2 regions of the Arthrobacter dokdonensis genome follow, and region 1 is predicted to be linked to the other one. Evidence: riboswitches for the same ligand, from Rfam matches in the RefSeq annotation. Region 1 holds a riboswitch; the other holds the start of a gene.
What was found. Region 1 has a riboswitch for cyclic di-AMP ahead of DMB86_RS04545 (aggregation-promoting factor C-terminal-like domain-containing protein). Riboswitches for the same ligand answer to the same signal wherever they lie in the genome.

Region 1 (10,978 bases):
GGGCGCAGCAGCTGGCCGACGGCGCCGCGGCCCTCGATTCCGGTGTCGCTACACTCAAGACCGGCACCGGTGAACTGGCAACGGGCGCCGGCTCCATGGCAGCCGGGCAGGAAAAGCTTCTGGCGGGCACCAACCAGCTGGTGGCCGGCAGTGCCGCCCTGGACACGGGCCTGGGGCAGCTGGACAGCCGGGCCGCCGCGCTTCCGGCGGACACCAGGAAACTCGCCGACGGCGCCGCCGCCGTGGCGGAAGGAAACGCTACGCTGAACACGAAGGTCCAGAACGCCGTCGGGACCGCCGACCAGCTGGACAGTGCGGCCAAGGCGAACGTCCAGCCCACCCTGGACACGCTGGTGGCCGACGGCGTCGTAACCAAGGACCAAGCCGCCAAGATCAGCACTTCACTCGAGGCTGCGGCCGCCAGCACCCCCGTCACCAGCCTCAAGGAACAACTCGCGACGGACGCCGCAGACATCGCGAAGCTGGCGTCCGGTTCCCAGGCAGTGGCCGACGGCGCCGCCAACCTGGCCGGTGCGACGCCGGCCCTCACCTCCGCGATTTCGCAGGCCCATGCGGGGGCGGCCCAGCTGTCCACCGGCGCGGCCACGCTCTCGATCGGTCAGGGTTCCGCCGTGGACGGCGCCAACCAGCTGGCCGCCGGGGCCAAGAAGGTCGACGACGGCGCAGCCAGCCTCAAGGACGGTTCCGACAAGCTGGCGGCCGGGGCCAAGGACCTTGCCACGCAGCTGCGCAGCGGCGCCGGGTCGGTGCCCAACCCCAACGACAAACAGAAACAAAACGCCGCCGGCGTCATTGCCGATCCCATCCGTGTGGATTCCATTTCCCAGGCAAAGGCCGACAATTACGGTTCCGGGATGGCCCCGTTCTTCCTGGTCCTGGCCCTGTGGATTGGTGCCTTCATGCTGGTCCAGGCAATGCGTCCGCTGGCGTTGCGCGCCCTGGCATCGAACGCGCCCTCGTGGAAGATTGCGGTGGGCGGGTGGCTGCCGTTCGCCGCGGTGTCGACGGTGCAGGCGCTGCTGCTGTACGCCGTCGTGGTGCTGGGGCTGGGGCTGAACCCGAGCCACCCGTGGCTGGCCCTGGGACTTTTGCTGCTGGCGTCCGTTGCCTTTACCGCCCTGATCCAGGGCCTGGTGGCATTGCTGGGAACGCCAGGCAAGTTTGTGGTGCTGATCCTGCTGGTGCTCCAGCTGGTCTCCTCCGGGGGCACCTTCCCCTGGGAGACCACGCCGGAACCGCTGCACCTCATGCACCAGATCCTGCCCATGGGGCACGTGGTGGAGGGCATGCGGCACCTGATTTACGGTGCCGACCTGGCGCCGCTGGTGCCGATTGTGCTGGGCCTGCTCGGCTACACGCTCCTGGGTGGGCTGTTTGCCTGGCTGGCCGTCCGAAGGAACAAGACGTGGACGCTCAAGACGCTGATGCCGGAGATCGCCGTCTAGATGAGCCAGCCCTGTTGCCGTTGATGGCGTGGGTCCCTTAACGTAGCCCGGAGAGTGTCAAACCGGATCAATCAACCATCAAGCCCCCGCGGGGTCGAACTTGCCCACAATGCCCGAGGCCGTCGAATAAGGGATCAGCGGCCCGCGTTGGTGAGGCCGTGGTGGTAGGTGTTGCGGCGTTCGGTGCGGGTGGGGTCGATGCTGTAGGCGGGGGTGTAGTAGGGGGTGCCGTTGACGAGCCTGAGGGTCCAGTGGCCCTGGTGGATCAGGGTGTGGTGATAGGCACACAGTAGACAGCCGTTGGAAATGTTGGTTTCGCCGCCGTCCTGCCACGAGACCACGTGGTGGGCGTCGCACTTGGCTGCGGCGCGGGTGCAGTGCGGGAAGGTACAGCCAATGTCCCGGGCGGCTAGGATCTTGCGTTGGGCGTCGGTAAACAGGCGCTGGGTGCGTCCGACGTTGAGGATGGATGTGCCGTCGCCAAGGATCATGGTGGTCACGTCGGCGTCGCAGAGCTCCGTGGCGAAGAGGGCGAGGTTGTTCGGTCCTGTGTAGGGCAGGAACGCGATCCCGCCCGTGCCCCGTGCGCGGCTGGCCTGGAGGTCGGCTTCTGTGGTGGAGATCAGCAGTTGGGGCTTGAGCCCGCCGTTGACGGGGAGCAGTCCGGTACGGGCAGCGAGCTTGACGGCGTCGATGAGCCCGTCGAGTAGTTGTTGGCCGTTGGTGCGCCTGTCCTGCACGGCCCGGTCGGTGCAGGCCGGGTCGATCGGGTCCAGTCCCTCCAGCTCGTGCGTGGAGCCGGGTTCGGGCACCATGATCCCGTCGACCAGGTGCGGCCACTGGGCGGGCACGCCGGCACCGGGGCATCTGGAGCTGTCGGCGCCGCCCCCCGGGGACGGGTCCACGCCGGGCGCAGCCCAGAACGCGCTGGCGCTGCCGGCCGATTCCTTCCCGCCGCACGGGGCTCCGGCTCCGTCATTGCCGGCGGCGCCGGGGCGTTTCGGCAGGCCGTCATTGCAGGTGGTGCCGGGGCTGTCCGGTGGTCCGTCGCTCCCGGCGCCATCGTGCGTGGCAGCCTCGTTGGCCCCATTGGTGGCGTCATCGGTGGCAGCCTCGGTGGCGTCATTGGTGGCAGCCTCGTTGGCCCCATTGGTGGCGCCATCGGTGGCAGCCTCGTTGGCGTCATTGGTGGCAGCCTCGGTGGCGTTCCCGGCGTTGGCGGGGGTGCCGTGCGTGGTGGTGTCGGCTGATTGGGCCCAATGAGGTGGGGGGCCCTGGGGCGGGGGCCAGGACGTTTCAGGGGTGCTCGTCGGTGCCGGTGGCCGTGCATGGGGAGGTGCGATTGCTGCGGCGACGCCCAGGATGTCCAGGAGATCCGCCTGGCCCGGCAGAACCCCGCCTGCCCGGACCCCGCTTTTGTCGCCGCCGCGGTCAGTGGTCGGGGGCTCAGCCGCGGCGCCGTCGTTGCCGGCGCCGGCGCTGCCCGGCCCGCCGCCCAGGCGGTTTTTGTCCGGCCCGTCCATGGTGGTGTTGAGGGTGTTGATGTCCTTGTGGCGGTTGGGGTTGGTGGCCCAGCCGATCGCGGCCATGAGGGCCTCGTATTGGACGATGGTCAGGTAACCGTCGTAGTGGATGAGGCCGCGGCGGGGGCGGTGGAAGAAGAGGCCCTGCTTGGCGGTCAGCTCGCCCTCGGTGGGCTGCTGACCGTCGGGGTCCAGCAGGTCCAGGGCGCGGGTGGCGACCGGGCGCAGGAAGTCCGGTCCCTCGATGCGGGCGTAGCCGGCCAGGGTCGCCTCAAGCCGGTCGACATCGTCCTGGCCGATGCGCCCGGCCCGGGCCAGATGTGCTGCGTCGCCGACATGGGAGGACGCCATCAGCGCCAGTTCGGCGGAGAGGGCGCCGGAGAAGAACGCGTCGGCCAGCACCGGCTGCGCGGGCGCGGTGGTGGCGGTGGTCAGCGGGTCCGTCACTGGCAGGAATTGCTTGGCCAGGCGAAGCCGGCGGTTCGCCTCGGCGCGGCCCACGCGCAGGGTGGTGGTGAGCAGGTCCGCCGGGGAGGTGGCACCCTCGCCGTCGTAGCGGCCGGCACGGGCCCGGGCGGCCAAGTCACCGGCGGCCTGGACCTGCAGGGCGGCCAGGACCCGGGAGAGCGATTCCAGGTCCCTCGCCCACGCCACGGACTGTGCATCGCTTAGGGAGTCCAGCGCGACGCCGAGCGGGGCGGCCAACAGTTCGGACCCGGCACCGCCTACGGCCCCGGCGTCGGCAGCGGCAGTTCCGCCGGCAGCCGCGGCACTGGCAGTAGTGGCAGTTCCGGCAGCCGCGGCGCTGGCGGCATTCGCGGCACTGGCAGTAGTGGCAGTTCCGGCAGCGGCGGTGAGCGCGGCAGCCAGGGAGAGGAGCCGGTGAACGTGTTCACCTGCGGCCCCTGTCCCCGTGCGGGTTCCGGTCTTGCCCGGCACCCTTGCCGTTGCTTCCATACCCATCACACTACCGACGGCCACTGACATAATTAGAAGAGGAATCCGCAAGTGGAGTAACTTCTAGTACAACACCTCCTGTGGAGGCATCAACCCCCAGAAATCTGGGACGGCCACAGCAGGAGCGCTGCGACGCGGGTACGGGTGAGGGTGAGGGTGCGGCCACCATGGCATTCGAGGCTGAGTTGGCCGTTGAGGGCGTCAAAGACGGATTCGATCCATTGCCGAATGCCTCCGTGTTTACCGACGAGTGCCTACTCGTCCTTGCAGACGGCCCGGATCAGGGCCGTGCCAGGTCTTCTGTGATGAATGGTCCGAAGTCGCGGCCGGCGTAGCCCAGGACGGCCGAGGATGATCAGTCCTTCGTGGATGAGGTGGCGGCCGTGCTCCAGGACGGCTGAGGGGCGTTCGCGAGTCAAACACAACACCCTCCGAGCCACTTTAGACACCCACCCCGTCAACGGCCATGGGACTTACCCATCCAGTGAGGCTCCGGGCCGGCGCGGAAGCCTACCGCGGCACCACAAAATGGGTGACACGCGCATCCTGACCGTCCAGGGTGGCCCAGTCGCCGGAATGTTCAAGCACGGTGAACGCGCTGGTGGGATAGGCGTTCGCCATGTTCATGTAGGCGTCCTGGTCGGAATCACGGGACGCCAGCGTGAGCGCCAGCTCCTGGACGCCGGGCATGTGGGTGATCACCATGAGCGTGGTGACGGTTTCGGGAACATGGTTGACCACGGAGAGCATGCGCCGGGGGCTGGCGGCATAGAGCTCCTGTTCCAGCTTCGGCGTGGGCGCCTTGTCGCCGAGCTGCTCGCACACCCAGGTGCAGGTCTGCCGGGTGCGCAAGGCGGAGGAACACAGGATGAAGTCCGGCACAATCCCGTTTTCCAGAAGCCACCTGCCGGCCAGCGGCGCCTCGGCGTGCCCACGCTGGGCCAGCGGCCGCTCATGGTCGTCAACGCCCAGCGGGAAGGCCGCCTTGGCGTGGCGCATCAGGACCAGCCGCTTGATGTGGTGTTCGCTCATGCTGCAAGTTTAGTGAGGGAAACCCGAAGCACGACGCCGGACGGGCGCCCAGGTGCCCCTCCGGCGTCGTGCTCTGGGGACTAGATGGAGTATTCCGGGGCGGCCCAGACCACGACCTCCGGGTGCTCGTAGAAACGGTAGCCTTCCCCCCGGACCGTGCGAACGGTGTTGGCCAGGCGGCCCAGCTTGGAGCGCAGGCGGCGGATGTGGACGTCGATGGTGCGCTCGTTGGGGATTTCGTCCGCGTTGCCCCAGAGTCCGTCGAGCAGCTCGTCACGGCCCACGGTGCGGGTGCCGTTTTCCACCAGGTAGTTGAGCAGCTCGAATTCCTTGAACGTCAGATTCAGCGTGTCGCCGTCCAGGTGGACTTCACGCCGGGCCAGGTCGATGAGGACGCCCGTGGGGCGCTGCTCCGCGGGGACCGCCGCGCGGACGGGTTCCTGGCGCTGGCGGCCGGCCACGGTGGGATCGCCGAAGGTGGAGCGGACCACGTCCAGGGGGCTGCCCACGGCGTCCGACGGCGCGATGGCCACCGCGGCGTAGCTCTGCGCCTGCGGGACCAGTGACTGCGCGTAGGCGCGGATGTCCTGCGCCAGCTTGGCCAGTGACGTTCCAGCGGCGGCGGCGGTGTCCTCATCGACGCCCACATACAGGACGAAGCCGCGGGCCACGTTGTCGGGGTTCACCCCGCGGAGTGTGTCGCTGCCGGCAATCACGGGCGTCGGCGCAGTCATGGGGGCCGCCTCCGGGGCGGCGCGCAGCCGGGCGGCAGCAGAATCGGGGTCACGGCGGTAGGCGGCCGGGTTGCCGTAGGACGGGTGGTCCTGACCAGCCGGACGAAGCTGCGCCGCCTGGGCTGAGCCTCGGGCGACGGCCTTGGCCGCGTTGCGAACTGAAATGTGGACGTATCCGGATGCGACTGACATGGGAACTACCTCGCTGTATGGCCGTAAGTCACGGCGCGAATGCTTTCCTCGTGTCCTGGAAGGCCAGGACGAATTGCCCGGGTGGGGCTGGCCTTGCGGGCCGAAAATGCCTAGAACTTGGGGTGCGTGCTAGGCCTGCATTCGACAACGACAGTGTTGGCGTGCGCCTGTGTTGTGGGAGGCGGTGGCTGCGGCTGCAGAATTCACTGAGTGGATGTTCACAAATTCAGTGTCCTACGTAATAAATGGAACTCGCAAGTAACAAAGGGGCCAAACGTCCACATTATGAGATATCGACCGCTTTTGTGATCAAGCCAACAGTGTCCAATTTGTCTCACTTTTTGTACGTAAAGCGGTTGATGTCGAACGCATTCCCCATATTGCCGTCGACCGGGTGGGATCGTTCGGTGAAATGCGGTCATTGGATCAATTAGTTCATAAGAGAAACCGAGGGCCGGTCCGGGGCCTGAAAAAGCGGCCGGCCGCGTACAGCTATTGCCCGTGAATCGGTGCTAGAGTCCGCGCTCCGAGCGACTCGCTTCGTCGGGCGGACAGCTTTGGCGGGCTCTCCGGCGTCGAACCCGCGCCATCGGTACTCTGGCGGGCTGTCCGGCGCAGCCGAAACCGCCAGAGCTGTACCTTGGAAGAATTTGCGCACCGCGGATCTCTGCCCTCAACGCCCGTGCCGTGCCCGGCAGCCCGGCCTACCGGTGCAGCGCCTGGGCCACCGCGAACGGCCGCAACGAACGCACTTGGTCGCGGAGCCGGACGTGGTTCCGGCGGTTCATCATGACCAGCGCCACCAGCCCGGAGGCAATCGCCACCACGGCGCCGATCCACAGGGACCAGCGCGCGCCGAACGCGGTGGCAATCCAGCCCACCAGGGGCGCGCCGATCGGGGTCCCGCCCTGCAGCACCACCATGTAGACGGCCAGCACGCGCCCGCGCATGGCGGAGTCGGTGGTCAGCTGGACAGTGGTGTTGCACGCATTCATGAAGGTCAGGGATGCCAGCCCCACCGGCACCAGCGCCAGCGCATACAGGGCATAGCTGGGCATGAACGCTGCGACGGCAACGGTGACGCCAAAGGCCAGTGCCCCGCCCACAATGTAGAGCATCCTCATCTTCTTGCGGCGCGCGGCCAGCAGGGCCGCCGCAAGCGTTCCGACGGCCATGACGGAACCCAGGAGGCCGTATTCGCCCGGGCCGAGGTGGAAGATGGTGGTCGCCATGAGCGCGTTGGTGATCTGGAAATTCATGCCGAAGGTTCCCACCATGAACACCAGACCCATGATCATCATCAGGTCCGGGCGCTGGCGGATGTAGCGGAACCCTTCACGGATCTGGCCCTTGCCGGGGGGGACGCGCACCACGGGCTGCAGTTCCGAGACCCGCATGCGCCAGAGCGAAAAGATCACGGCGGCAAAGCTGGCGGCATTGATAAGGAAGGCCGGGCCCGTGCCGAACAGGGCAATCACCAGGCCGGCCACGCCGGGGCCTGCCAGCCGTGCCAAGTTAAAGGACGCGCTGTTAAGTGCGACGGCGTTGGGCACGTCCTCCTTGGCGACGACTTCGGAGACGAACGCCTGCCGCGACGGCGCGTCGAACGCGCTGGCAACACCGAGCAGGAGGGCCAAAACGTAGACGTGCCACAGCTCCACGGTCCGCGTGACCACCAGCAGTCCCAGCACAAGGGCACACAGGCCCATGGCGGTCTGGGTGCACAGCAGCAGCTTGCGCTTGTTGACGCGGTCGCCCAGCAGGCCGGCAAAGGGGCCGAGGAAGACGATGGGCAGGAACTGCAGGCCTGTGGTGATGCCGGCGGCCGTTCCGGAGTTGTGGGTCAATATGGTCAGGACCAGCCAGTCCTGGGCCACGCGCTGCATCCAGGTGCCGATGTTGGACACCAGCGCCCCCGTCACCCAGAGACGGTAGTTGAACACCTTCAGCGCGCGGAACATGGAATTCATTTGGCGCTCATCTCCTGCAGTATCCGGGCCGCCTCGTGGAGGGTGGCCCGCTCCGCCGGGGACAGGCCCGCGACGCGCTTCGCCAGCCACTGCGTCCGGCGGGACCGGGCCCGCTGCAGGACGGCGGTGCCGGCCCCGGTCACGTGGACAAGCACCTGCCGCCGGTCCTGCGGGTTCTCCCCGCGGGTGACATAACCGGCTGCCTCGAGCCCGTTGACGATCCGGGTCATCGACGGAGCCTGGACCTGTTCGCGCTCGGCCAACTCCCCGACGGTCAGGGGCCCGTTGAGGATGCCCGCCAGGACCGAATATTGGCCAGGGCTGATGTCTCGGGAGGCGGCTTCGGCGCGCAGCCGCCGGGAAGTCCGCATGATGGCCACGCGCAGCTCGGCGGCGAGTGGGGCCGCCCCGGCCGGACGCCTGGCCGCGGCAACCTTCCTCTGTGCCGCCGGGGTGCCGGCCGCCACGTCCGCAGCACCGTGGCCCCCAGCCGCTCGGTCCGCGGCAACGGAAGGCTGGTCCGATGCTGTGATTCGAGGCACAGTGCCGACAGGGGTTTGAGTCATCTTTTGTATCAACCTGGGTCCACTAGGTTACGTATGGTCTGTCATTTAGCATAGGTCATTAGCATTGCTAAGTAAATGTTGCCTTGCCCACGGTCGTTACCAAAATGTGACAAGGGTGTCCGGCTTCTGTAGCGTGGGGTGAGTGCCCGCTGAGCCACCCACGGTTCCTGGGCACAAATGGACGGTTCGCCGAGCTCTGCCGCCGCCCATTTCCCGTTCACTCATGTGGCAGAGACGGGGGACCCAATCTTTGCGGGCCTCCTACCCATGGAAGCCCTTGGGGTTAAGCCGAAAGTCCGTGCAGCAGCTGCTGCCCGCCGCCCGGCCGGATGCTCCCATCCGTTCCCGACAGCTCACCTCGCAGGCGTGGAGAGGCCCTACCCTTATGTCTTCAGCACCACAGCACGGCCGGCGCCGTGCCGAACCCGCACGCAAGCAGTCCCGCCGCGAGACCCTCAAGCAGGAGGCCTCGGCAGCGAAAACCGGTGGGCCCGCACGCCGCATGGCCGTTGTGGCCGTCGCCGCGGCGTTGCTGGCCGGCGGAGGGCTGGCCCAGGCGGCCACCAACAATGTGCCCGGCGGCCTTGCGGCGGCGAGCCTGGTTTCGGGCGCGACGGCCTCGCCGTCGGCCGTTTCCGCCCCGTCGGACATAGCTGTCAGCTTTTCCCACATCGACGTCAGCTCCGTGGCCAAGGCGAAGGCCAAGGCCCCTGCCGTCAAGAGCGAAGCGGACTCCGTCACTCCTGTAGCCAAGCCCGCCGCGGCGCCCGCCAAGCCTGCGGCGCCGGCGCTTGTGGACGATCCCGCGGGCGCGCAGGCGTATGCCGCGGGCCTGCTCAGCGCGAAGGGCTGGGGCGGAGACCAGATGGGCTGCCTGAACCGCCTGTGGACGCAGGAGTCCAGCTGGCTGACGTCGGCGGAAAACGCCTCGAGCGGCGCCTACGGCATCGCCCAGTCGCTGCCGGCCGAAAAGATGGCCAGCACCGGCGCCGACTACCGCACCAACTACAAGACGCAGATCCGCTGGGGACTGACATACATTGAGGGCCGTTACGGCACGCCCTGCGGCGCGTGGGCCCAGGAAGTCGCCGCCGGCTGGTACTGACCGGCACGGGGCTTAACCAACTGTGACGCGGTGGTTGCTGAAAATCCACGGATTATCAGCAACCACCGCGTCACAGTTTTAACCGGCGGCATCGTTACGGCACGCCAGACACGTCCGTCAGTCGACGACCCCGTAGAGGCGGTCGCCGGCGTCGCCTAGGCCTGGCACGATGTAGGACTTCTCATTCAGGCCCTCGTCAATCGAGGCAAGGACCACGTGGACGTTGTCGCGGTCGCCGTGGGCGGCTTCGAGGCGGGCCAGGCCCTCCGGCGCGGCGAGCAGGCAGATGCAGGTGATGTCCGCGGCGCCCCGGTCAAAGAGGAACTTAAACGCCTCAATCAGCGTCCCGCCCGTGGCCAGCATGGGATCCAGCACATACACCTGACGGCCGGTCAGGTCCTCGGGCAACCGCTCGGCGTAGGTGATGGCCTCGAGGGTTTCCTCGTTGCGGGCCATGCCCAGGAAACCGACCTCGGCGGTGGGAAGCAGGCGCGTCATGCCCTCAAGCATGCCCAACCCGGCGCGCAGGATCGGCACCACCAGTGGCGTGGGCTTAACCAGGCCGGTGCCGACCGTGGACGTTACGGGCGTTTCAATGTTGACCGGCTCCACGCGCACTTCGCGGGTTGCCTCGTAGGCCAGCAGGGTCACGAGCTCCTCGGTGAGCAGGCGGAAGATGGGGGACGGGGTGTTCTTGTCCCGCAGGACGGTCAACTTGTGGGCAATCAGCGGATGATCCGCAACCAGTACGCGCATAGATAAAAGCTACCATTGAGCCGTGTCCCCCATGTCTAAATCGCACCCAATCGAGACCCCCGCCACGGCCCTGCATGCCGGGTGGATGGGCGTCGCCCTGGGGGAGGCACGCCGCGCCCTGGAAACGGGGGACGTGCCCATCGGCGCCGTCGTCCTGGGGCCCGACGGCGGCCTGCTGGGGGTGGGGCGCAACGAGCGTGAGGCGCATGGGGACCCCACGGCGCACGCCGAGATGGTGGCCATCCGGGAAGCCGCGCAGCGACTGGGCGGGTGGCGGCTGGAGGGATGCACGCTGGTGGTCACGCTTGAACCGTGCACCATGTGCGCCGGAGCCGTCCTCCTGGCACGGTTGCCGAAGGTGGTTTTCGGTGCTTGGGATGAGAAGGCCGGGGCCGCCGGCTCCGTGTTCGACGTCCTCCGCGAGCGCCGCCTCAACCACTGGGTGGAAGTGTTTCCCGGCGTGCGCCAGAACGAATGCGCGGCGCTGCTGAGGGACTTCTTCGCCACCCACCGCTGACTAACTGTCGGCGTTGTTCAGCGCGTCGATCCGCTTTTGCCTGCTCGACGGCGAGTCCAGGCTGAAGCTGCGGAAGTCGCCCAGGTCGTCGCGGATAAATGCCTGCACCTCCTTGATCCTGTGCGTCACGGCGTTCGTGGGCGCGTTGAAGAGCCAGTGG
Region 2 (10,978 bases), 220 kb from region 1:
GTCAACGAGGTGCGCCTGAGCAGCTCGGCCTTCCACTGGCGGGCCGAGACGGTGTTCGTCACCAGGATCAGCGTGGTGGTGCCGGAGACGGCCATCGCCGCGGCCCCGACGATCGTCTTCCCGGCGCCGCACGGCAGCACCACCACGCCCGAGCCGCCCGCCCAGAAGTTTTCCACCGCCAGATTTTGGTAGGGCCGCAGCGACCACGCGCCGTCCTTGGGCGCTTGGGCGTCGGCGTCCCCGGCGGTCAGGGCGATGGGGTGCGGGGTGCCGTCGACGTATCCGGCCAGGTCCTCCGCCGGCCAGCCGGCCTTGAGCAGGAGCTGTTTGAGCGCTCCGCGCTGGGACGAGTGGACCGCCACGGTCAACGGGTCGATCCGCGGTCCCAGCAGCGGGCCGATCTTCTTCGCGTGGATGACCTCCTCCAGCACGGGGAAGTCGTTGGTGCGCATGACCAGGCCGTGGACGGGGTCCTTTTCCAGCCGCAGCCGCCCGTACCGGGACATGACCTCTTCAATGTCAATGAGGAGCGGGTGCGGCACGGGGAACCGTGAGTACTTCAACAGCGTGTCCAGCACCTGTTCGGCGTCGAGCCCGGCGGCCCGCGCGTTCCACAGGCCCAGCGGCGTGATCCGGTAGCTGTGCATGTGCTCCGGGGCGCGCTCCAGCTCGGCAAATGCCGCAATCGCGTGGCGCGCCTCGGTGGCCAGCGGGTGTCCCGTCTCCAGCAGGATGGTCTTGTCGCTTTGGACAATCAGCGGCCCGTCGTTCATGGTCTGCCTTTCGAGTAGGTGTCAAGGGCGCCTTCAATCACTTCCACGTCCATGACCCGGTGCATCGTGAACACGCGCTCGCTGTCCCGTTCGCGGTCCAGTGCGCGCACACGACCCTCCGCCACGGTGACCGGGTGCAGCCGCAGCCGCTCGGGCCGGCCGTCGCTGCCGACGGTGGTCAGCCAGACGTCCGCCCGGGCCCGGATGGCCCGCTGCAGCTGCTCCCTGACCAGTGCCGGCGCGGCCTCCCCCCGCCCGGGCGTCCATGCCGGGCGGCTGCGCAGCACGGCCAGCTGCGCCTCCGCCGGGCCCAGGGGAGGCCCGACGCCGGGCCCCCCTTCCTGCCGGTCGCCCGCCAGTCCTTCCCCCGGCTCCCACGCGTCGGTCGCCGGTCCTTCCCCTGCCAGCAGGCGGGCGGCCTCCCAGGGCGCCACGGCCGGGTGCTGGGCCGCGCGCGCTGCCCGCCTGCCGCGGTCCGGGACCTGCCCCGCCGCCGGTGTGCCGCCGGCCAGGGCGGGGGAGTGGCCGGCGTCGAGCATTGCCCTGGCCAGTTCGGCAGGCGCCAGGGCGGAGACGGCCACCGTCGGGGAGACGGCGGTGAGCCGCAGCCGGGCCCCGAGTCCGCCTGCCAGCAGCTCGGCCATGAGGCCCGGGTCCTCGGTGCTGACCACGGCGGAGGCGGCGCCCACCGTGAACCGGCCATGGCGTGCGGCGGAGTCGGTCACCAGGTAGGCCAGCGGCTGCGGGACGGGTGTGGCCGAGTGCGCCGCCAGGAAATCCAGGATGCCGGCGGCGGTCCGGCCGGCGCCCACGGCGCGTTGGACCGACGCGGGCGTGAAGCGGTAGACCCCCGCGGCGCCGCGGCCCTCCGGTTCGGCGAGCAGTGACAGCTCCGCGGCCAGGTCCGGGGAGAGGTAGCCCGGGGCCACGGCCGTGAGGTCTCCCTGCAGCAGTATGTGCTCCACCGGTTCAGGCAGGGCGCCGGCGAGCAGGAGGAGGGCCCTGTCCCAGTCCCTCTCGATGACGGCCAGGCCCAGTTCTGTCAGGGCCGACGCACCTGTCAGGCCCAGGATCTCGGCCTCGGCCAGGAAGCCTGCCAGCGTCTTGGCGATCCGGCGGGCAGGGCGCGGGTGGTGCCAGGCGTAGTGCTCCAGGACCTGGGCCACTGTGGGCGCGGGGACCGTTGCCCCGGCCGTGGGCGGCTCCGCCTCCCGGCCCCGGTGCAGCAGGGCGAGCACCTGCAGGGCTGTGGCGCGCAGCGCGGGCGCGTCGGGCCGGTTCGCCTCGCCGGCCAGGACATTGACGGCGGGGGAGCCGGTGCCGACCAGGGAGGGAAGCCGCCCGGCGTCGAGCCAGGCGGAGGCCAGCCACAGCCACTGCGCCGGGCGTTCGCGCGGCCGCCAGCCCGAGGCTGTGGCTTTCCACATCGAGGTGTCCGGGTCCAGGGTGATGAGCTTCGCCATGGCGGCCAGTTCCAGGTAAAAGTACGACTGTGCCACGTCGACGCCGAGATCCCTGGCCACGGCGCGCACGGCCCGTACGCCCACGCCGCCGGAGCGCAGCGTGGGCAGCGGGGCCGACTGCACGGAATCCAGCAGCGCGCCCATGGCGCGCAACACCGAGGCGATGGCGCCCGTGGCCGCGTTGTCGCGCAACGACGTGCGGACCTCGGCCACCGGCGTGGCAGGGGGTGCCGGCGCAAAATCCGTGACGACGTGGCCGTGGCGCAGCAGCAGTCCCACTTCACGGGGCAGCTCCACGTGGTCGTCGTCGAGGGGAACCAGCAGACCGCGGCGCAGCAGCCAGTTGACCGCACCGCCGCCGTCGCGAGGGGCCCGGGCGCCCGTGGCCGCGCCGCCGCCGTCGGGCGCTTCCTGGCCCGCGGCTCCGCCCGGGGCGGCGGCCGCGCCGACTTCGCGCAGGGCATGGGCCAGCCGTCCCATGGGGCCCGCTTCAAATTTGGCGAGCAGGGCCCCTGTGCCCTCGGGCGCGCCGGCCAGCAGCTCGTCCGGTCCGGCGAAGGACGTGATGTGGCCGTGGAGCAGGGCGGCCGGATCGGCCGGCTCGGCCGGCGGGCCGCCTGCCCCGGGCTCTTGCGCGGGGACGTCTTCGAGCGGCCCGCGCTGTCGCGGCCCGGCAGGGTCCGGCTCTGCGGGGTCCGGCTCTGCAGGGTACGGCCGGGATGGGTCCGGCCGGGAGGGCAACCCCAGGCCGGCGGCTATCTGCGCCAGCCTCTCCCGGCACCCGGGCAGCGAATCGGCCAGCTCACCATAGCCGCGGCCCAACCCGGCAGGGTGGGCGCCCAGCACCTCACGCACGGACGTGACGGGCCGGAAAAGGAGGGGGCCGGCGTCGTCCGCGTCCCGGGGGGCATGGAGCACCAGTGCGAGTTCATGCAGCGGGCCCAGGAGCCGCTCCACGTCATGCGGGCCGGCGCCGGCAACGGCATCGGCAAGCTGCGCCGCTGTGGCGCCCACCTCAGGGTCGGCGACGACCGCCAGGGCGGTCAAAAGCTGCAGCTGCGGCTGGTTGAGCCGGTCGAGCGCGCGGGCCAATCCGGCGCGGCTGGCGGCGCGGGCCGCGAGGGCGGCGAAGTCAGCCGCGGGGGGATGCATCAGCTCCGGGCGCAGCGAAAGCAGCCGCAGCAGCGAGGAATCGGGCCGGGCAGCGAGGTCGGAGATCAAGAGCCGCAGGGTGGACATCAGCTCAACGCTACCGCGAAAACGGGAGGTGCGGGCTAGAGGCGCCGGCGCCGCGACACCGCATGGATGACGCTCGCCCCCATCATGACGAACGCGGCGGGCAGGCAGAGCATGGCAATCCAGGTGAAGCCGGTCCACGGCTCGCCGCCGGACCACTTGGTCAGCAGCAAAATGGCCAGTGCGGTCACCCCTGCCAGTGCCAGCAGCAAGGCCGCGAGGCTGAAGGCCAGCCAACCGCGGCCGTCGCGCGCCGGCGCCGTGTTGTGGGTACTCATGGGCATAACGCTAACAGCGGACATGGGCGGCACCAAGCGCGGACGCGGCCGCGGACGCGGTAACCTTGAAAGGATTAGACCAGCACGCTTGGCGCTGTCAGTACCGGCTGCACAATTCACGGACCTGCGGGTGCGGCGGCCCACCACCGTGCAGCCGCCGGGCGTGGTTCCAACGGATGAAACGTATGAGGTAGAGCAAGTGCCGATCGGCAAAGTGAAGTGGTACGACAACGAAAAGGGCTTCGGCATCCTGACCGCCGACGACGGTCGGGAAGTCTTTCTGCGCGCCAATGCCCTCGCACCCGACGCCGGCGACATCAAGCCCGGAATGCGCATGGAGTTCGGCGTGGCTGACGGCCGAAAGGGCGCCCAGGCCATGGCCGCAAAGGTCCTGGACCGCGGCCCGTCCGTGGCCAAGGCCAAGCGCATGCCCGCCCGCGACCTCGCCCCGATCGTGCAGGACCTGGTGACCTTGCTGGAACATTCGGTGGGATCCCTGACCAACGGCAAGTACCCGGAAGGCGACGCGGCCAAGATCGCCGCCGCGTTGCGCAAGGTTGCCGACAACTTCGACGCATAGCGGTGTCCACCATGACCGAACATCCCACCGATTCCGCGACCGTGACAGCCTTCGAGGCCGCCGCGGCGCCCTTGGCAGCTGCTGAGCCGCCGGCAGCTGCTGAGCCGCCGGCAGCTGCTGCGCCCCCGGCAGCTGCTGCGCCGCGCCCCGGTGTCCCTGTCTGGCGGGTGGGCAAGCCGGACGCTATCCTGGCCGCGGCCGTTGACGCCGCCAGATCGGCCGTGCGGGAAATCGCCGCCGATGGCGACATCGGCCCCCACGCGGCCGTGCGCAGCGAGGGCGTACGTGCGGTCACGCACCTTTTTGAATGCCACCTCCCCGGCTACGCCGGCTGGCAATGGTTCGCCACCCTGACCCGCGTCTCCCGTTCCAAGGACGCCACGGTCAACGAGGTGGGACTGCTGCCCACCACCGGCTCCATCCTGGCGCCGCCATGGGTGCCGTGGGCCGAGCGGGTCCGCCCCGAGGATGCCAAGGCCGGCGAGCCCGCCGGTTCCGGCGTGGACCCCGAAGATGTCGGCGTGCAGCCCGAAGATGGCGGCGATGCCGCCGACGACGGCGGTGTTGCCGACGACGATTCCGGGCCCGACACGGTGTCCCCGGCCGGCGACGTGCACGCACCGGAGGACTGACCCGCCTTTCCGGGGTCGAAACCTCCCCTGTGGCCGCGTTCCTACCTTTTCCCGTCCCCGTTCCGAGACAAGGTAATCGTGCCGACGCGGCACCGCGCGTCGGTCCGCCAAAGGAGTTGTTGACACCATCCGCGTCCCGGGAACATGCTGTGTGCATGGATGACGCGGCCGTGGATGTGGTGAGGCGCTTCTATGAGGCTGTCGCGGAGCGGGACCTGGCCAAGGCCGAGTCCTGTTTCGCCCCCGACGCGTTGTGGCACCTGCCCGGCCATGGCCCCATTGCCGGCGATCACGTGGGGTGGCCGGCCATCCGTGACGGGTTCCTGGCGAAACTCGGACCGCTTTCCGGCGGAACCTTCAAGGCGGAGCTGCTCGACGTCGCCGTGGGATCGCGCTACATCGTGGCTGTCCAGCACGCCACAGGAAACCTTGCGGGGCGCGTGCTGGACATCACCGGCTGCCAGCTGATGCACGTGGAAGGTGGCTTGATCCGCGAGGTCCGCGGGCATTATTCGGACCAGGGGCAGCTTGACGCCTTCTGGGAGGAGCCCGCCTGACGGGCCCCTCCGCCGTCGTCCGTCCGCAGCCGGCTGCTAGAGGTTTTCCACCACGTAGTCGATGCACTGGGTCAGCGCGGTGACGTCGTCGGGCTCGATGGCCACGAACGTGGCGATGCGCAGCTGGTTGCGGCCGAGCTTGCGGTACGGCTCGGTGTCCACGATCCCGTTGGCGCGCAGCACCCTGGCCACTGCGGCAGCGTCCACCGATTCGTCAAAATCGATGGTGACGATCACGTTGGAGCGGTCCTCGGGCCTGGACACGAACGGGGTGGCGACACTGGACGCCTCGGCCCAGGAATACAGTCGGCCCGCGGAGTCGGCGGTGCGCTTGGAGGCGAACTCCAGGCCGCCGTTGCCGTTGAGCCACTTGACCTGTTCATTGAGCGTCACGAGCGTGGACAGGGCGGGCGTGTTGTACGTCTGGTTCTTCAACGAGTTGTCGATGGCGGTCGTCAGGTTCAGGAAGTCCGGCACCCAACGGTCCGTGGCGCCTATGCGGGCAGCCCGCTCGAGCGCGTCGGGGGAAAACAGCCCAAGCCACAGGCCGCCGTCGGACGCAAAATTCTTTTGGGGCGCAAAGTAATAGACGTCCGCCTCGGTGACGTCCACGTGCAGGCCTCCGGCGGCGGAGGTGGCGTCAACCAGGACGAGCGCCCCGTCGTCGACCCCGGCCACCCGCTTAACGGGAGCGGCCACGCCGGTGGACGTTTCGTTCTGGGGCCAGGCGTAGACATCGACGCCGGACTCGGCCGACGCTTCGGGGCGCGTGCCGGGCTCCGAGGTGATGATGGAGGAAGCGTCCAGGAACGGCGCGTTGTTGGTGGCCGAGGCAAACTTGGAGCCAAACTCGCCAAAGGAGAGATGCTGGGCCTTCTTCTCCACGAGGCCGAACGAGGCCACGTCCCAAAATGCCGTGGACCCGCCCACACCCACAATGACCTCGTAGCCGTCGGGGGCGTTGAAGAAGGTCTTCAGGCCGCAGCGGACCTCGCCCACCAGGTTCTTCACGGGCGCCTGGCGGTGGGAGGTTCCCAGCAGGGTGGCCCCGGCCGCGGAAAGTGCCGACACCTGCTCGGGACGGACCTTCGAGGGACCCGCGCCAAAGCGGCCGTCGGCCGGGCGCAGGTTGGCGGGGATGGTGAGGGGCGTGGATTCGCTCACGGGTCTGCTCCAAAATTTAAGCGACGGATGTCAAGGCGCCAAGGGCCTGCGGCCAATTCTGCCGCACGGCGCCGCCCATCCTGAAATGCAGGCCGCATGGTGAAACAAAGGGAGCCGACGGCGCGTCCTGAACGGCGTTCCGGGGATCCTGCGTGACAGGCGGGGGGAACAAGGGAAGGTTTTCCTACCTTGTATTAAGCAGGATAACGTTAGAGGGAAAAGGCCTGTGCCCGGAATCTCGCTCAACCCCAGGAGGAATCTGACGTGACAGATTTGATTGACACGACGGAAATGTACTTGCGCACCATCCTGGAGCTTGAGGAAGAGAACATCGTCGCGCTGCGGGCCCGCATCGCCGAACGCCTGCATCACTCCGGCCCGACGGTGTCCCAAACCGTCGGACGCATGGAACGGGACGGGCTGGTCATCGTCTCGGGGGACCGCCACCTGGAGCTGACGCCCGCCGGACGGGACAAGGCCACGCGCGTCATGCGCAAGCACCGCCTGGCCGAGCGGCTGCTGGCAGACGTGATCGGTCTGGACTGGGCCTACGTCCACGACGAGGCCTGCCGATGGGAGCACGTCATGAGCGAAAGGGTGGAGCAGCGGCTGTTTGAGCTGCTCGGCAAGCCTGACGAATCGCCGTACGGCAACCCCATTCCGGGCCTGGAGGAGCTCGGCGGCAAGGTGGCCCCCGTTTTTGCCGCCGGCCTGGTGACCTTGGTGGAGGCCATGTCCACCTATTCGCCCGAGCAGTCCGTCACCATCCACCGGCTCTCTGAGCGCATTCAGGTGGAACCGGAGCTGCTGACCCAGTTCGACGAAGGCGGCCTGCGTCCAGGAGCCAGCATTTCACTGGCCCAGGTGGGCGAATACATCTCCGTGCGCGTCCCCGGCATCGACGGCGCCCTCGAGCTGCCGCCCGAAGTCGCCTCGCACGTTTTTGTCGCCATGAACTAGGTGGATCGGGCCCTTTCATCGATGTTCACCGCGCGCTTGCCGCGCTTTTGCCGCTGGTGTCCGGGCGGATCCGCGTAAGGCGCTTGACGCCCAAGCCGCCGAATGTAACGGAACTATCACGGTGACCATTTGTACCGTATAGTAACTACCTGGCGCTGTAACCAAAGCGTTACCGACCTCTGACACCGAGCCTTGCCTCCAGAGGGTGGTTTGAGCAATTTCAGGCAAGGACGGGGGAACCACAAGCGGCGGACCGACCAGTCCGCCTTGGGGTGAAGCCAAGCCACCGCTCGCAATTCATCGATGCACCCTGTCATGGCAGGGACTGATGCGTGCCGGGGCCTGGCCGGATCGAAAGCCGCACTCTCTGATCCGAATCCGACAGCTAACTCCGCAGGTGCTTCTCAGAGAGGTTATTTGTGTCAGAGGTCAAGCAGCACGGGCGCCGCCGGGCGGTTCCTTCGCCAGCCCCGCCAGCAGTGTCCGTCCCGCTAACGCGCCGCGAAATGCTCGCGTCCGAACGTTCCACCATTGCACCCCACGCCACGCTCGGCACCCTGATGCGGACCCGCCTGGCCCACGGGGCCGGCCAGAAGGTGGGAATAGCCCTGGCCGCCACGGGTCTGGCCCTTGCCGTCACCGTGCCTTCCGCGACGGGCGTCTCACTGGCCAGCGTTGACACCAACCACGTGGCTGCCGCGGAAACGGTGGTCACGGCGGCGTCCGACGTCGCCATCAACTTTGACGCCCCGGCGATTGCCAGCGCGCTCAATCCGGACGGCCAGCTGAAGGAAACGCTGAAGGTCAAGGCTTCCAACGTCACTCCCCAGGCCGCCAAGGGTACGTTGTCGGCACCACTGAAGACGCTCACGCCCACCTCTCCATTTGGATCCCGCCTCAACCCGCTGACGGGTGCGATGGGTGAAATGCACACCGGGCAGGACTACGCCATCCAGTGCTCCACCGCCGTGTTTGCCGCGGCGGGCGGGACCGTCACCTTTGCCGGATGGCACCCGTACGGCGGGGGGAACCGTGTCGTGATCGACCACGGCAACGGCCTGTCGACGTCGTACAACCACCTGAGCTCGATAGGCGTCAAGGTCGGCCAGAAGGTCCAGCGAGGGGACCAGGTGGCCCTCAGCGGCACCACAGGAGCCTCCACCGGCTGCCACCTGCACTTTGAGGTCATCGTCGACGACCAGACCGTCGACCCGATGGGTTGGCTTTAGTCCCTCCACAAGGGGTTCCAGGTCACGACTTAGAGACACGACCGTGACCTGAACGTGACATTGGAAAAAAACTGCTGTACCGTCATAACCGCGCCAACTTCGAATCAAGCTGGCGCCTGTGAGTGGATTGCCTAGCTCTGCCACCGCTCACGGTCCGTTCGTATCAATCGTCTGGCAGGGGCGGGGGAACCATTATCGGGCTTCACGTGTGAAGTCCTAGGGGTGAAGCCGCGAAACATTCGCCAAGGAAAAACGTCCTTGCCCGAGTGTGGAGCGGCCGGGTGACTCCCATCCGAATCCGACAGCTTACCTCGCAGGCTTTGGGAGAGGATCCTTCTTGTCTTCAAACACTGCCCTTGGGCGCCACCGCGCCGAGGTTGTTAAGACCAGCCCGATCTCCGTCATCACGAAAGCCGTCAGCTCCAACGTCGGCGGTGTCGGACGCCAAGCCGCTGTAATCGCAGCAGCTTCCGGACTGGTCCTTACTTCCGGCATTGCAGCCAATGCCGCCACCCCCACCGTGGAGCGCGCCTCCGACGGTGGAACCACGCTCAGCCAGAACACGCATCTTGCCTCGGCAGTGACTGCGGCCTCCACCGTGAAGATCTCCTTCGCCACCCCCAAGGTGACCTCGACGCCGGCTCCCGTCGTCGAGGCTCCTGTCGTAGCACCGGCTCCTGCCGTGGCAGCCCAGAGCAGCAACGTTGTCGAGACGCCCGCTGCCGCACCGGCTGCCCCGGTTGCGCAGGCTCCTGCCGCAACCGTTACCACCACCGAAGCAGCTCCCGCACCTGTGGCAAAGAGCGGCATTGGCGCCACGATCGCCGCTGCCGCCCTCGCACAGCTTGGCGTTGCCCAGGACTGCACCATGCTGGTCACCAACTCCTTGGCCGCGGCAGGCATCCACTACCACGGCTGGCCGGCAGGCTACCTCTCCCTGGGCCGCACGGTTTCCCAGGCTGAAGCACAGCCCGGCGACCTCATTTACTACGCGGACGGTGGCGTGGGCATGGCCCACATCGCCGTTTACATTGGCAACGGCCAGGCCGTTCACGGCGGCTTCCACGGCAACACTGTTGTCTGGTCGGTCGACGTCGGAGGCTCCGCCCCCGTCTTCATCGCCATGGGCCACTAGGCAAACCGGCAAAAACCGGCAGTGCAGCACAGGGCCCCGTCCACCGGACGGGGCCCTGTGCTGTCTCCGTCGGCAGTGGCGGGTGGACGTCGGCAGTGGGAAGCGGACCTTGCCCGGCAGCACCCGCCATCGGACGCGGAGCCATGGCGTTTCGGGCGCGGTGCGGTGGTTATCTCCAACCTCACGGTGGGGCGGGCATCACCGGGGGCGGGCTAGCATGGGACGCATGGACAGTGGAAGCAGGGGCCCGTGCAGGCCGTGATCCTCGCCGGCGGCCTTTCGCGACGTCTGGGCGGAGAGCCGAAGGCAGGGCTGCTGGTGGGCGGGGAAACACTCCTGGCGCGCGCCGTGCGCACTGCCCAAGACGCCATCGAGGCTGAGCCGGGCGGCAACGCAGCCGGGAGGGCCGCCGTCGTCGGGCCCGTGGAGCAGCTGGCAGCCTGGCTGGGTCCGGGCGCGCCGTCCGGCAGCCTCAAGCTGGTGCAGGAGGACCCGCCACATTCCGGGCCGGCCGCGGGCCTTGCGGCCGGGCTGGCGGTGCTGGACGGCGTCGAAGGCAGGGTGCTGGTCCTGGCGTGCGACATGCCGGAGGCGGGCCGGCTCGTGCCGCTGCTGGCCGACGCCGTGGCCGGCTGCGGCGACGACGAAGGCGTCATGGCCGTGGACAGCGGGCGCCGCCAGCCGCTGGCGGCGATCTACCCGCTGGCGCCGCTGCGGGCGGCCGTGGAGGCGGCCCGGACGGCTCACCAGCTGGAGAATGCTTCAGTCTTCTCCTTGGTTGCTAGTGTGAACACCAAGGAATGTGCCGTGCCGGCGGGACTGGCGGCGGACATCGACACCTGGGACGACGCCCGCTTGTACGGAATCGACGCCCCGGTTTGAGCCGGCCCGGACGACCGGGACGGGAAGGGGCAGGACATGGACAACAACGACGAGGTTTTGGACGCATGGCTGGCAAAGCTGATGGCGGC

Region 2: linked by a shared signal. The riboswitch ahead of DMB86_RS05450 (NlpC/P60 family protein) and the one ahead of DMB86_RS04545 (aggregation-promoting factor C-terminal-like domain-containing protein) in region 1 are both predicted to bind cyclic di-AMP.

What each region holds. Positions count from the first base shown of each region.
Region 1 covers NZ_CP029642.1:994,568-1,005,545, reverse strand. The annotation lists gene DMB86_RS04575 (YhgE/Pip family protein) at 1-1,466, shown strand, start outside; gene DMB86_RS04570 (HNH endonuclease signature motif containing protein) at 1,601-3,946, opposite strand; partial or broken gene DMB86_RS21725 (IS982 family transposase) at 4,063-4,176, opposite strand; gene DMB86_RS04565 (SixA phosphatase family protein) at 4,457-4,978, opposite strand; gene DMB86_RS04560 (winged helix-turn-helix domain-containing protein) at 5,059-5,904, opposite strand; gene DMB86_RS04555 (MFS transporter) at 6,609-7,874, opposite strand; gene DMB86_RS04550 (MarR family winged helix-turn-helix transcriptional regulator) at 7,871-8,440, opposite strand; cyclic di-AMP (ydaO/yuaA leader) riboswitch at 8,634-8,819, shown strand; gene DMB86_RS04545 (aggregation-promoting factor C-terminal-like domain-containing protein) at 8,826-9,545, shown strand; gene upp (uracil phosphoribosyltransferase) at 9,663-10,301, opposite strand; gene tadA (tRNA adenosine(34) deaminase TadA) at 10,333-10,818, shown strand; gene DMB86_RS04530 (DNA glycosylase AlkZ-like family protein) at 10,819-10,978, opposite strand, start outside.
Region 2 covers NZ_CP029642.1:1,219,264-1,230,241, forward strand. The annotation lists gene DMB86_RS05405 (DNA repair helicase XPB) at 1-773, opposite strand, end outside; gene DMB86_RS21445 (helicase-associated domain-containing protein) at 770-3,475, opposite strand; gene DMB86_RS05415 (hypothetical protein) at 3,511-3,750, opposite strand; gene DMB86_RS05420 (cold-shock protein) at 3,950-4,330, shown strand; gene DMB86_RS05425 (DUF3027 domain-containing protein) at 4,342-4,962, shown strand; gene DMB86_RS05430 (nuclear transport factor 2 family protein) at 5,118-5,519, shown strand; gene serC (phosphoserine transaminase) at 5,556-6,683, opposite strand; gene DMB86_RS05440 (metal-dependent transcriptional regulator) at 6,948-7,643, shown strand; cyclic di-AMP (ydaO/yuaA leader) riboswitch at 7,847-8,060, shown strand; gene DMB86_RS05445 (M23 family metallopeptidase) at 8,150-8,872, shown strand; cyclic di-AMP (ydaO/yuaA leader) riboswitch at 9,031-9,206, shown strand; gene DMB86_RS05450 (NlpC/P60 family protein) at 9,210-10,007, shown strand; gene mobA (molybdenum cofactor guanylyltransferase) at 10,257-10,889, shown strand; gene DMB86_RS05460 (DUF6457 domain-containing protein) at 10,926-10,978, shown strand, end outside.